2 regions of the Thioprofundum lithotrophicum genome follow, and region 2 is predicted to be linked to the other one. Evidence: predicted binding sites of a transcription regulator. Region 2 holds the regulator's gene; the other holds the start of a gene.
What was found. Region 2 encodes sigma-54, which starts transcription at its own class of promoters, with help from an activator protein. Its sites were predicted from a motif close to TGGCANGNTNCNTGCTT; they were not measured.
Positions count from the first base shown of each region.

Region 1 (7,026 bases), 1.1 Mb from region 2:
AAGAGGAACTGCCGGCGCCGGTTACCGCCGAGGAGATCGAGGCGATCCAGCAGCAGGCTCGCGAAGAGGGTTTCGCCGAAGGCAAGGAAGCCGGTTTCGCCGCCGGCGTGGAAGAGGCCCGCGGGCTGATGGAGGCCCGTCTGGCCCAGTTCGATGCGGTGCTCTCCACCCTCACCACGCCCCTCGAGGAACTGGACGAACAGGTGGTGGAGCAGATCGCCCATCTGGCCATGGCCGTGGCCCGGCACCTGGTGCGCCGCGAACTGCGCACCGATCCGGGCCAGGTGGTGGCCGTGGTGCGCGAGGCGCTCGCCGCGCTGCCGGTGGGCGCGCGCAAGGTCTGCGTGACCCTGCATCCCGACGACGCGGCCCTGGTGCGCGAGGCCCTGGCGGTCCACGACGAGGATGAGGACGCCCTGCGCTGGAAGATCGTCGAGGATCCGCTGCTGACCCGCGGCGGCTGCAAGGTGGAGGCAGAAGACTCGCGCATCGATGCCAGCGTCGAAAAGCGCCTGAACCAGATCATCGTCACCGTGCTGGGCGGAGATCGGGCCGATGACTGAGCGGCCCGAAACCGAACGCAGCGAACGCTGGCGCCAGGCGCTGATCGATCTGGAGGCCCGCCTGCAACACGTGCCGGAACTGGTGGTGGAAGGGCGCCTCGAACGCATGGTGGGCATGACCTTCGAGGCCGTGGGCTGCGAAGCGGTGATCGGCGCCCGTTGCCTGGTGGAAGCCGGTGCGGGTCGGGACATCGAAGCGGAAGTGGTGGGCTTCGACGGCAACCGGCTGTTTCTCATGCCCACCGGCAACGTGCAGGGCATCCGGCCCAACGCCCGGGTCACGCCCACCCAGCGGGTCTACGAAGCCGCGGTGGGCGAAGCCCTGCTGGGACGGGTCATCGACGGCACCGGCCGGCCGCTCGACGGGCACGGACCGCTGCACCTGGAGGACCGCATCCCCCTGAGCGGACGACCCATCAACCCCATGGAACGGGCCCCAATCCGCGCGCCGCTCGACGTGGGCGTGCGCGCCATCAACGCCCTGCTCAGTGTCGGCCGCGGGCAGCGCATGGGCCTGTTCGCCGGCAGCGGGGTGGGCAAGAGCGTCCTGCTCGGCATGATGACCCGTTACACCACCGCCGACGTGATCGTGGTGGGGCTCATCGGCGAGCGCGGCCGCGAGGTCAAGGAGTTCATCGAGAACATCCTGGGCGAGGAAGGCATGCAGCGGGCGGTGGTGGTGGCCGTGCCCGCGGATCAACCGCCGGTGATGCGCATGCACGGCGCCTACCAGGCCACCGCCATCGCCGAATACTTCCGCGACCAGGGCCGCCAGGTGCTGCTGCTGATGGACTCCCTGACCCGCTTCGCCCAGGCCCAGCGCGAAATCGCTCTGGCCATCGGCGAGCCGCCGGTCACCCGGGGCTATCCGCCTTCGGTGTTCGCCCGACTGCCGCAACTGGTGGAACGGGCCGGCAACGGCCCGCCCGGCGGCGGTTCGATCACGGCGTTCTACACGGTGCTCACCGAAGGCGACGATCAGCAGGATCCGGTGGCCGACGCCGCGCGGGCGATCCTCGACGGCCACGTGGTCCTGTCGCGGGAGCTGGCCGAAGCGGGCCACTACCCGGCCATCGACATCGAAGCCTCCATCAGCCGCACCCTCAACGAGATCGCCACCCCCGAACACGTGGCCATGGTCCAGCAGTTCAAGCAATGGTATTCGCTCTACCAGCAGAACCGCGATCTGATCACCGTGGGCGCCTACACCCCCGGCAGCGACAGCCGGGTGGACGAGGCCATCAACCGCTATCCCGAACTGGAACGCTTCCTGCGCCAGGATCTGAACGAGGCGGCCACTTGGGAAGACTGCCTGGCGGCGCTGCGCGCCGTGACGGGCTCGGCCGCCAACGCCTCGTCCTCCGCATCGTGATGGCATGCCTTACCATGACTGAATGCACGAGGTGACCGATACGATGGCCCGCAAACCCCGCAGCCAACGCTTCCAGCCCCTGCAAAAGCTGGTCGAACGCAAGGAAGAAACCGCGGCGAAACAGCTGGGTCTGGCCCGGCGCAAGCTGGCCGAGGCCGAGCAACGCCTGCTCGAGCTGCGCCGCTTTCGCGAGGAATACTGCCGCCAGCTTCAGCAAAGCGGCCAGCAGGGCCTGGACGGGCGGCGCCTGCAATCCTTCCACCAGTTCCTCAGCCAGCTCGATGTCGCCATCGGGCAGCAACAGGAACAGATCGAAAGCTGCCGCCTCGATTGCGAACGGGAAACCCGCCACTGGGAAAACTGCCATCGCGAGCAGCGCATCCTGCAAAAGACCGTGGAACGCTTTCGCGTCGATGAACAGCGCCAGGCCCGCCGCCGCGAACAGAAACTCGAAGACGATCAGACCACCGGCCGCTATGCGCGGAAGCGAAAAGGCTAAGCGGAATCCATCACCTGAAGCCGCGGTTCTTTTCCCTTTCATCTTGCACCTTTCCCTTGTTAACTGTCTCATCATTGTCTTGACCGAAATTTGAAGCTTCCATCCTGTAGGAGCGGCGCGAGCCGCGATGAATTGCGTTTTCGCGGTTCGCACCGCTCCTACAAAAAATCGTGTCAAAACAATTTTGAGCCATTTAAACCTGGCATATCCCTTGCAAATCACCCCGCAGAGTTCCATCGAAACCTGCGAGGCAACATGTCCGACTCTCTTCCCGTACCCCAGACACCTCCGGCCTCCCCGACCGCGCCGTCGAACGCCAGTGGGAACAGCGCCGTGCCGGCATCGCCGGATGGCGCGGCGCCGGGTGGTGCCGAGCGTCCGCCTTTCGAGGGGCTGCTCGACGCCGCGCTGGCGGCGCCCGAGGGAACGATGCTCGAAATGCTGCCGCTGACGGCGGCGGCAAATCCACTGGCCCCCTTGCCGCAACCCGGCAAGGATCTGCCGGACGATGGCGGCCTGCCCTTGGCCTGGAACGGCTTCTTCCTGGTCGGTGAGCCGGCTACTCCCACGCCGGCGCCCGCCGCCGGGAACGCCCCGCCGCCCTCCCTGCTGCTGGCCGCCGTGGAAGGCGAGGGCGCAAACGACACCACCCAGGCCCATGTGCAACTGCTGGCCGCCCGGACCCGCCTGCAGGGCGACGATGGCAGCGTGCCGATGCGCGATCCGGCCTTCGCCCGCCGCCTCGAAATCCTGGCCGCCAATCCGGCCGACGTGCAGGGCGCCATGGCCACGAACCACGGCCACCGCGCCGACATGGCCGCGCTCGCCCCCCTGCCGGCCCATGCGCTCGCCGGTGGCGATCGGGCCCTGCCCCAGGCGCCGGCCATCACCGTGCCGCCGCAGCACCCCCAATGGAGCCAGGCCGTCGGCGAACGGCTGCACTGGATGGTGGGCCAGCAACTGCAATCGGCAGAGATCCGCCTCGATCCGCCGGAACTGGGCAGCCTCGACGTGAAGGTGATGGTCAACAAGGACCATGCCACCGTCCACTTCGTCACCCACAACCCTCACGTGCGTGACGCCCTGGAAGCGGCGACCCCCCGCCTGCGGGAGATGTTCGCCGAAGCCGGTCTCAACCTGGGTGACGTGAACGTCTCGCAGGAATCCTTCCAGCAGCAGGCGGCCCGGGAAGAGGCCGGCGGCCAGGCCATGGCTGGTGCCGGCGGCCCGGGCGATGAGGAAGGGGCCATCGACGCGGTGGGGGAGGTGAGCGCGTTGCCGGTGCGCCGGGGGCGGGGATTGCTCGATACCTATGTATGACCGGCTGTCTTGACCGGCGCCAAATCGAATCTTCGTGAAAAACCCTGTCGGATTGCCGTCAGACAAACATGGCCACCAGCCCTGATATGTTTCGTGACAAACCGAAATGGCGGTTGTGCCACCGATATTTACCGGCCGGTGCACAAGGTAGGCCGGCTCAAGCGCAGCGGAGCCGGCGAGTTTCTGATGGAAGTGACGGCAACATCGTCATGAATTTTTCCATCCACCTGCCTAAAGCCCCGCGGATCGCGGCCGATGGATAGGGAAAGCCACCCGCGTCACGGTGGCAGCACGACAGGAAACGACATGGCCGAGAGCACGCCGATTCAATGTCCGCCGACGCTGGACATCGCCGCCGTCGCGGACTTCCACCGCCAGCTGTGCGAGGCCCTCGATGCCGGTACAGCGCTGGAACTGCGCGCCGCGGACCTGGAGCGCATCGACACCGCCGGCCTGCAGTTGCTGGCCGCCTGCTGCCTGGATGCGGTCAGCCGGAACATTCCCGTGCAGTGGGCGGAGACCTCCCGCGGGCTGCACGAGGCGGCGGCGCGTCTGGCGCTGGCCGATGTGCTGCAACTTCCCGAACCCCCGAACTCCTGAACCTTCCAAGCGAGACGAAACCATGGCTACGATTCTGGCAGTTGACGATTCCGCCTCCATGCGACAGATGGTCGCCTTCACCCTCAAGGGCGCCGGGCACGACGTGGTGGAAGCCACCGATGGCGTCGATGCCCTGAACAAGGCGAAAGGCAAGCGCTTCGACCTGGTGATCTCCGACGTGAACATGCCCAACATGGACGGGATCACCCTGATCCGGGAGCTGCGCAGCCTGCCGGCCTTCAAGTTCACGCCGATCCTGATGCTCACCACCGAAAGCACGGCTGACAAGAAACAGGAAGGCAAGCAGGCCGGGGCCACCGGCTGGATCGTCAAACCCTTCAATCCCGATCAGTTGCTGGCCACCATCCGCAAGGTGCTGGGCTGAACGCCGATCGCCAGGGAGGCGCCCCATGAGCATCGACCTTTCCCAGTTTCTCGACACCTTCTACGAGGAGAGTTTCGAAGGCCTGGAGACCATGGAGCAGGAGCTCCTCAATCTGGAATCGGGCAACCACGATCCGGAAACCATCAATAGCATCTTCCGCGCCGCCCATTCCATCAAGGGCGGCAGCGGAACCTTCGGCCTCGACAGCGTGGCCGAATACACCCACGTGCTGGAAACCCTGCTCGACGAGATGCGCGACGGCCGCCGTGCCGTCACCCCGGAGATCATCGCGCCGCTGCTCGAATCGGTCGACGTGCTGCGTGACATGCTCACCGCCCTGCGCGCCGGCGAGGAACCGGATCCGGCCCCCGTGGCCGCCTCCCGGCAGAAGCTCGAAGCCGTGCTCGGCGCCGCCGAAGGCGGGGATGCCGCGTCCGCCGCCACCGAAGCGGCTCCCGGCGCCCCGGCGGCAGGCTGGCGGATCCGCTTCCGCCCCCATCCCCACCTGCTGCAGACCGGCAACGATCCGGTGCGCATGTTCCGCGAACTGGCCGAGCTGGGCGACCTCGAGGTGGAGGTCGACACCGACGCCCTCCCGGCCCTGGCCAACCTCGCCCCGGAGGACTGTTATCTCGGCTGGACGCTCACCCTGCGCGGCGACGTGGCCCGGGAGGCGGTGGACGAAGTGTTCGACTGGGTGGAGGGCGACTGCGACCTGACCATCACCCCGCTCGATTCGGCGCCGCCCGAAACGCCTTCGGCACCGGCCGAGACCGCCGCCGCTACGCCATCGCCGGCGGCGAAGGCCGACGCCCCGGCGGCGTCCGCCCCGGCAAAGAAGCCGGCGCGACCGGCCGAGGCCAGCTCCATCCGCGTGGCCATCGACAAGATCGACGAACTCATCAACATGATGGGCGAGCTGGTGATCACCCAGTCCATGCTCAGTCAGCTCGGCGAAGCGGAACAGTTCGGGCCGGAGCACATCGAGCGCCTGCGCGACGGCCTGGCCCAGCTCGAACGCAATACCCGCGAGCTGCAGGAAAACGTCATGCGCATCCGCATGCTGCCCATCAGCTTCGCCTTCCAGCGCTTTCCGCGGCTGGTCCACGACCTGGGCGCCAAGCTGGGCAAGCAGGTGGAGCTGCAACTGTCCGGCGAACAGACGGAACTGGACAAGACGGTCATGGAGAAGATCGGCGATCCGCTGGTGCATCTGGTGCGCAACTCGCTCGATCACGGCATCGAAACCCCCGAGCAGCGGCGCGCGGCGGGCAAGCCGGAAACGGGCATCATCCACCTCAATGCCTTCCACGAAGGCGGCAACATCGTCATCGAGATCCGCGACGACGGCGCCGGCCTCAACCGGGATCGGATCCTGGCCAAGGCCATTGAGAACGGCCTGGTGGCGCCGGACGAGCACCTCAGTGACGAGCAGATCCACGATCTGATCTTCGCCCCCGGCTTCTCCACCGCCGAGGTGGTCTCGGACGTCTCGGGCCGCGGAGTGGGCATGGACGTGGTGCGCAAGAACATCCGCGCCCTCGGCGGCACGGTGGAGGTGCACAGCGAGCCGGGACAGGGTTCCACCTTCACCATCCGCCTGCCGCTGACCCTGGCGATCCTCGACGGCCAGAGCGTGCGGGTGGGCAAGGAAATCTACATCGTGCCGCTGATCGCCATCATCGAATCGCTGCAGGTGGAGCCGGAGGCCGTCAAGTCGGTCACCGGCGCGGCACAGGTCTACTGCCTGCGCGACGAATACATTCCCATCGTCCACCTGGCCGAGGTGTTCGGCGTGCAGGCCGATGCCCGCCGCCTGGAAGACGGCCTGCTGGTGGTGGTGGAGGGCGAAGGCAGCAAGATCGCCCTGTTCGTGGACGACCTGCTCGGCCAGCAGCAGGTGGTGATCAAGAGCCTGGAAACCAACTTCCGAAAGGTGGATGGCATCTCCGGCGCCACCATCCTGGGCGACGGCACGGTGGCGCTGATTCTCGACATCACCGGCCTCATCGGCCTGTCACGCACGCGGGGCCGGCGCAGTGACGCCAGCCGGGCGGCCTGAGGAGAGACGGTTCATGATGGACGCCATGCAGATCGATTCGGCTCTCACCGGCGAGGTGGGCGACGGCAGCGAAGACCAGGTGCTGACCTTCACCTTGGCCGACGAGGAATACGGCGTGGACATCCTGCGCGTGCAGGAGATCAAGGGCTGGGATTCGGTGACCGGCATCCCCAACACTCCCGACTACATCCGCGGCGTGATCAACCTGCGCGGCACCATCGTGCC
Region 1 is NZ_AP042379.1:2,358,288-2,365,313, forward strand. Features, by position in the region: gene ACZ5BH_RS11205 (flagellar assembly protein FliH) at 1-563, shown strand, start outside; gene fliI (flagellar protein export ATPase FliI) at 556-1,935, shown strand; gene fliJ (flagellar export protein FliJ) at 1,979-2,434, shown strand; gene ACZ5BH_RS11220 (flagellar hook-length control protein FliK) at 2,768-3,754, shown strand; gene ACZ5BH_RS11225 (STAS domain-containing protein) at 4,061-4,354, shown strand; gene ACZ5BH_RS11230 (response regulator) at 4,377-4,739, shown strand; gene ACZ5BH_RS11235 (chemotaxis protein CheA) at 4,765-6,801, shown strand; gene ACZ5BH_RS11240 (chemotaxis protein CheW) at 6,818-7,026, shown strand, end outside.
Region 1: the regulator sigma-54 is predicted to act here: its motif matches at 2,635-2,651, upstream of ACZ5BH_RS11220 (flagellar hook-length control protein FliK).

Region 2 (7,026 bases):
TACGAAGTGGCCAGCCGCACCGTCCACCTGGATCGCGACGCGCAGGTGGAACAGGGCCCGAACCGCTTCCGGGGGGAACACCTGATCTACGACATCGCCGCCGCCACGGTGAAGGCCCGCGCCGGCGAGGGCCGGGTGCACATCACCATCCAGCCGCCGGCGGAAGAAACCGAGAGCCCGCCATGAGCACCCTGCAGGTCCGGGATCTGGTCAAGCGCTACAAGGGCCGCAACGTGGTCGACGGCGTCTCCATGCGCATCGACAGCGGCGAGGTGGTGGGCCTGCTCGGCCCCAACGGCGCCGGCAAGACCACCTCCTTCTACATGGTGGTGGGGCTGGTGCCGGCCGACGCGGGGCGCATCGCGCTGGACGAGCGGGACATCACCCGCCTGGCCATGCACCAGCGGGCCCGCCTCGGCATCGGCTACCTGCCCCAGGAAGCTTCGGTGTTCCGCAAGCTCACCGCGGCCGACAACATCATGGCGATCCTCGAACTGCGCCCGGATCTGGATCGCACCCAGCGCGAGGAGCGGCTCGAGGCCCTGCTCGACGAGCTGCACATCGGCCACATTCGCAACAATCTCGGCCAGAGCCTCTCCGGCGGCGAACGGCGGCGGGTGGAGATCGCCCGCACCCTGGCCATGGAACCGCGCTTCGTGCTGCTCGACGAACCCTTCGCCGGCGTCGATCCCATCTCGGTGCTCGACATCCAGGCCATCATCCGCCACCTCAAGGCGCGGGACATCGGCGTGCTGATCACCGATCACAACGTGCGCGAAACCCTGGGGATCTGCGAACGGGCCTACATCATGAACGCCGGGCGTGTCATCGCCCAGGGCGACCCCGACAGCCTGCTGGCCGATCCCCAGGTGCGCAAGGTCTACCTGGGCGAACAGTTCCGGTTGTGAAACGCAACCCCTCTGCCCTCGCCCTGCTTTCATGCAAGAAATAGGCGAGCCCGGATATTGCACCAAGGTGCCGGATGATTGCGGTCTTTGCAGCCGCGCTCGCGCCGCGCTGGAGCGAAAGGCGTAGCCAACGCTACGTCTTTCGTGAAGCGCAAGCGAGCGCGAGCGAAAAGCCGCAAGGGCCGGCACAGAGGACGGGCGGAAAGAATGACCTTGGAGAAATCGTCTCAAGGCATCAACAAATCTTTATCACTCAAAGACTTGTTCGTCCGCCCGTCCTCGACTTGGTGCAATATCCGGGCTAGAATTGATTCTGCCGCCGCGAAAGCCGCCGGCCCGTGGTACCCCCGAACCGGATCGATGAAACAGACCCTACAACTCCGTCTCGGTCAGCACCTGACCATGACCCCCCAGTTGCAGCAAGCCATCCGGCTCCTGCAGCTATCCTCGCTGGAATTGCAGACCGAGATCCAGGAGGCCCTCGACGCCAACCCCCTGCTGGAGATGGACGAGGACGGCGATGCCGGTCCCGAGGCCGAGGCCGCGCCGGGCGAGCCCGTCGAGGCCACCGAGGAAGCCCTGAGCGAGACGCCCGCCGACGGCGCCAGCGACATCCCCGAGGATCTGCCGGTCGACTCCAACTGGGACGACATCTACGACAGCCTGGCCCCGGTGGGCCCGGGCAGCGCCCCCGCCAGCGACTTCGACCCGCGCGAGATCGAATACAACAGCCGCCCCGGCGGCACCAGCCTGCACGAACACCTCACCTGGCAGATGGATCTCACCCCCTTCAGCCCCACGGATCGGGCCATCGCCGAGTTCATCATCGACGCCATCGGCGACGACGGCTTCCTGACCCTGAGCGTCGAGGAGATCCACGAAGCCCTGGCCGGCGAACAGGAACTGGCGCCGGAGGAAATCGAGGCGGTACTGCACCGCATCCAGAACTTCGACCCGCCCGGCATCGCCGCCCGGGATCTGCGCGAAAGCCTGCTCCTGCAACTGCGCCAGTATCCCATCGACCATCCCCGCCTGGCCCAGGCCATGGCCCTGGTGGAGCAGCACTTCGAGCGCCTCGCCGCGCGCGACTATGCCCAGATCATGCGGCGCATGAAACTCGACGAGGACACGCTCAAGGAAGTGCTGCAGCTCATCCAGTCGCTCAATCCGCGGCCCGGCAGCCAGATCACCGATCAGCAGCCCGAATACATCGTGCCCGACGTGATCGTCACCAAGGTGGGCGACCGCTGGAAGGTGGAACTCAATCCCGACGCCGCGCCCCGCCTGCGGGTCAACCCCACCTACGCCAGCCTGGCCCGGGAAGTGCGCAACCCCGAAGACAACACCTACATCAAGAACCAGCTCCAGGAAGCCCGCTGGTTCATCAAGAGCCTGATGAGTCGCAACGAGACCCTGCTCAAGGTCGCCACCGCCATCGTCGAGCGCCAGACCGGCTTCCTCGAACACGGCGAGGAAGCCATGCAGGCCCTGGTGCTGCACGACATCGCCGAAGCGGTGGACATGCATGAATCGACCATCTCGCGGGTCACCAACAAGAAGTACATGCACACGCCCCGCGGCATCTTCGAACTCAAGTACTTCTTCTCCAGCCACGTCTCCACCGCCGATGGCGGCGAATGCTCGGCCACCGCGATCCGCGCGCGGATCCGCAAGCTGATCGCCGAGGAGGATCCGAAAAAGCCCCTCAGCGACAGCAAGCTGGCCGGCATCCTCGCCGAGCAGGGCATCAACGTGGCCCGCCGCACGGTGGCCAAGTACCGCGAAGCCATGAACATCCCTCCCTCCAACGAACGCAAACGTCTGGCCTGAACAACAAGGAGCCCGCCATGCAACTGAACGTCACCGGTCACCACGTGGAAATCACCGACGCCATGCACGACTACGTCACCAGCAAGCTGGCCCGGCTGGAACGCCACTTCGACCATGTCACCAACGCCCATGTGATCCTCAGCGTGGAGAAGGAACGTCAGAAGGCCGAAGCCACGGTGCACGTCAGCGGCAAGGATCTGTTCGCCGAAGCCGAGAACGGCAACCTCTACGCGGCCATCGACGAACTGGCCGACAAGCTGGACCGCCAGATCCGCAAGCACAAGGAAAAGCTCACCGATCACCGCCGCAGCGAAGGAGCCGAACGCAAGCAGCAGGACATCTCCGGGGAAGCCTGAACCGCCGCCATGCAACTGACCGATCTCCTCTCGCCCGATCGCATCGCCATCGATGTGAACGCGCACAGCAAGAAGCGCGCCCTGGAAGCGCTCAGCGAACTGATCGCCCACGATCAGCCCGGCAGCGCCGAAGACATCTTCGACGCCCTGCTCTCCCGGGAGCGCCTGGGCGGCACTGGGATCGGCAGCGGCGTGGCCATTCCCCACGGCCGGCTCAAGAACACCGACCACACCACCGCCGCCCTGATCCACCTGCGCCAGGGCGTGGACTTCGATGCCATCGACGATCAGCCGGTGGATCTGCTGTTCGCCCTCATCGTGCCGGAGCAGGCCACCGAGGATCACCTGCGCATCCTGGCCATGCTCGCCAGCCTGTTCCAGGAGAGCGAATTCCGCCAGCGGCTGCGGGCCTGCCGCAGCCCGGCCGAGATCCTGAACCTGCTGCGGCAATGGCAACCCGCGGCCTGACGCCGGCCCCGTGGCGCTGACCGCCCGGCAACTTCTCGACCCCCTGCAGGCGAGCCTGGACCTGGCCTGGCAGGCGGCGCCCGCCGCCCGGGATCGGGCCCTGGACGAATCCCGCCTGCGCGAGGCCGGCGGCAACGCCGTGGGCTATCTCAACCCGGTGCGGCCGAACCCCATCCAGGTGCTCGGCCAGACCGAACTGGCCTATCTGGACCAGCTCGGCGCCAACTCGCGGCACGACGCCATCGCGCGGATCCTCCAGCCCCCCACCGAAATCCTGATCGTGAGCGACGCCCTGCCGGTGCCGCCCGACCTGCGGGACCGGGCCGGCGCGGCCGGCATCCCCGTCCTCACCTCGCCCCGTCCCGCCGGCCACCTCGTCGACACCCTGCGCTATGCCCTCACCCGCCGCCTCGCCGCCCGGCAGATCCTGCATGGCGTGTTCATGGAAGTGATGGGCCTGGGCGTGCTGCTCACCGGCCCCAGCGGCGTGGGCAAGAGCGAACTGGCGCTGGAACTGCTGGGCCGCGGCCACCGCCTGGTGGCCGACGACGCGCCCGAATTCCGCCGCACCGGCCCCGACGCGGTGCACGGCCACTGCCCACCCCTGCTGGCCGACTTCATCGAGGTGCGCGGGCTCGGCATCCTCAACGTGCGCGCCATGTACGGCAACCACGCGGTGCTCGAACACAAGCGCCTGCACCTGATCATCGATCTGCAGCCGGAAGACCAGCCGGCCGCCTCACCCGACGAGCGCCTCGGCCAGCACGACCGCCACCGCGAGGTGCTGGGCGTGCCGATCCCGGAAGTGTGCCTGGTGCTGGCCCCCGGCCGGGATCTGAGCGTGCTCATCGAAGCGGCCGTGCGCAACCACGTGCTGCGCCTGAGCGGGTACAATGCGGCCGAGGACTTCATGCAGCGACAACGCCAGGCCATGCACAAAGCGGAGCCATGAAACTCGTCATCGTCAGCGGCCTGTCCGGCTCCGGCAAGAGCATCGCCCTCCATGTGCTGGAGGATCTGGGCTATTACTGCATCGACAACCTGCCGGTGGGCATGCTGCCGAGCCTGGCCGACCAGCTCCGCCAGCGGCCGGGCCAGAGCGAACCGGTCGCGGTGGGCATCGACGCCCGCAATCTGATCGACGATCTGCAGCGCTTTCCCGCCATCCTCGCCGGCCTGCGCGAGCGCGGCGTCACCACCGACGTGCTGTTCCTCGAAGCCGAGGACGCCACCCTGCTCAAGCGCTTCAGCGAAACCCGCCGCCGCCATCCCCTGAGTTCCGGCGAAACGCCGCTGGCCGAGGCCATCGTCCAGGAACGCCGCCTGCTCGAGCCGGTGGCGGGCGAGGCCCGCCTGCACATCGACACCACCCAGACCAACGTCCACCAGTTGCGGGATCTGATCCGCCAGCGGGTGGCCGGCGCCGCCGACGGCCAGCTCTCGCTGCTGTTCGAATCCTTCGGCTTCAAGCACGGCGTGCCGGTGGACGCCGACTTCGTGTTCGACGTGCGCTGCATTCCCAACCCCCACTGGATGCCCGAGCTGCGCCCCCTCACCGGCCGGGATCGCGCCGTCGCCGAGTATCTCGAGGCCCATCCGGAAGTGGAACGGATGTACGAGGACATCCGCGACTTCCTGGCCACCTGGATCCCCCGCTTCGAGGCCGACAACCGCAGCTACATGACCGTGGCCGTGGGTTGCACCGGCGGTCAGCACCGCTCCGTGTACCTGGTGGAGCGCCTGAGCGAACATTTTCGCCGGCAGCGCGATGGCGTGCTGAGCCGGCACCGGGAGCTGTCATGAGGGTCGGACTGCTGATCATCACCCACGGCGAGATCGGCCAGAGCCTGCTGGACACGGCCATCGCCGTGCTCGGCACCTGCCCCCTGCAGACCCGCACCCTGAGCGTGCCCATGGCCAGCGACACCGACGCCGTGGAAGCCGAGGCCCGGCGCCACGTGAGCGAGCTGGATCAGGGCGACGGCGTGCTGGTGCTCACCGATCTCTACGGCGCCACCCCCAGCAACATCGCCTGCCGGCTGGGACGCCACGATCCGCGCGTGGCGGTGGTGGCCGGCACCAACCTGCCGATGCTGGTGCGGGTGCTCAACTACCCGGAACTGGATCTGCCGGCCCTGGTGCACAAGGCCGTCTCCGGCGGCCAGGACGGCGTGCTGTGCTGCTGCAAGGCCGGCGAGGGCGCGCCACGATGATTCGCCGCGAAGTGGAAATCGTCAACAAGCTCGGCCTGCATGCCCGGGCCGCGGCGCGTTTCGTCACCGTGGCCAGCGGCTTTGCCGCCGACATCCTGCTGCGGCGCGACGAGACCGAGGTCAACGGCAAGAGCATCATGGGCGTGATGATGCTGGCCGCCGCGAAGGGCACCCGCCTGGAACTGGTGGCCGAAGGCCCCGATGAGGACGAGGCCATCGCCCGCCTGACGGAACTCATCGCCAACCGCTTCGACGAGGAAGCGTAAGCCGCGGCTCGCGCTCCCATTTGTCACCGCCCCCTGTTACACTGCGCGCACCCGGAGAGGATCCCGAGATGAGCGCAGCACCCCAAGAAGAACAACCGGATCGCCTCGAGCTCATCACCCAGTGGCTCCGGGAGGGCGACACGGCGCAGATCGCCGTCCAGCTCGCCGAGATGCATCCGGCGGAAATCGCCCACCTCCTCGAATCCCTGCCCCCCGATCAGCGCCAGGCCGTCTGGCAACAGGTTCCCGACGACGCGGAAGGGGAGATCCTCGCCAACCTCAACGAGGAAGTGCGGGCCTCGCTGATCGAACAGATGGCGCCGGAGGATCTGGTCGCCGCCACCGAAGGTCTGGAAACCGACGATCTGGCGGACATCCTCCCGGAGATGCCCCAGGACGTGATCCAGGAACTGCTGCTGACCATGGAGCAGCAGGATCGGGAACGCCTGCGCTCGGTGCTCTCCTACGACGAGGACACCGCCGGCGGCCTGATGAACCTCGACACGGTCGTGGTGCGGGCCGATCTGACCCTGGACGTGGTGCTGCGCTACCTGCGCCGGCGCGGCGAGATCCCCGAGGGCACCGACAACCTCTACGTGGTGGATCGCGAAGGCCACTACCTGGGCCTGCTGCCGCTGTCCACCCTGCTCACCTCGGATCCCTCCCTCAAGGTCAGGGACGTGATGATCGAGGACGAGGAAGCCATTCCGGTGAACATGCCGGCGCGCGAGGTGGCCAACCGCTTCGAACAGCGGGATCTCATCTCCGCCCCGGTGGTGGACGAGCACAACGTGCTGCTCGGCCGGATCACCATCGACGACGTGGTGGACGTGATCCGCGACGACGCCGAGCACGATCTCATGAGCATGGCCGGCCTGCACGAGGACGAGGACATGTTTGCGCCGGTGCCGGTGAGCGCCCGCCGGCGCGCCGTGTGGCTGGGCATCAACCTGCTCACCGCCCTGCTCGCCGCCTGGGTGATCGG
Region 2 is NZ_AP042379.1:481,995-489,020, forward strand. Features, by position in the region: gene lptA (lipopolysaccharide transport periplasmic protein LptA) at 1-186, shown strand, start outside; gene lptB (LPS export ABC transporter ATP-binding protein) at 183-908, shown strand; gene ACZ5BH_RS02240 (RNA polymerase factor sigma-54) at 1,269-2,738, shown strand; gene hpf (ribosome hibernation-promoting factor, HPF/YfiA family) at 2,756-3,094, shown strand; gene ptsN (PTS IIA-like nitrogen regulatory protein PtsN) at 3,104-3,562, shown strand; gene hprK (HPr(Ser) kinase/phosphatase) at 3,573-4,514, shown strand; gene rapZ (RNase adapter RapZ) at 4,511-5,365, shown strand; gene ACZ5BH_RS02265 (PTS sugar transporter subunit IIA) at 5,362-5,775, shown strand; gene ACZ5BH_RS02270 (HPr family phosphocarrier protein) at 5,772-6,041, shown strand; gene mgtE (magnesium transporter) at 6,110-7,026, shown strand, end outside.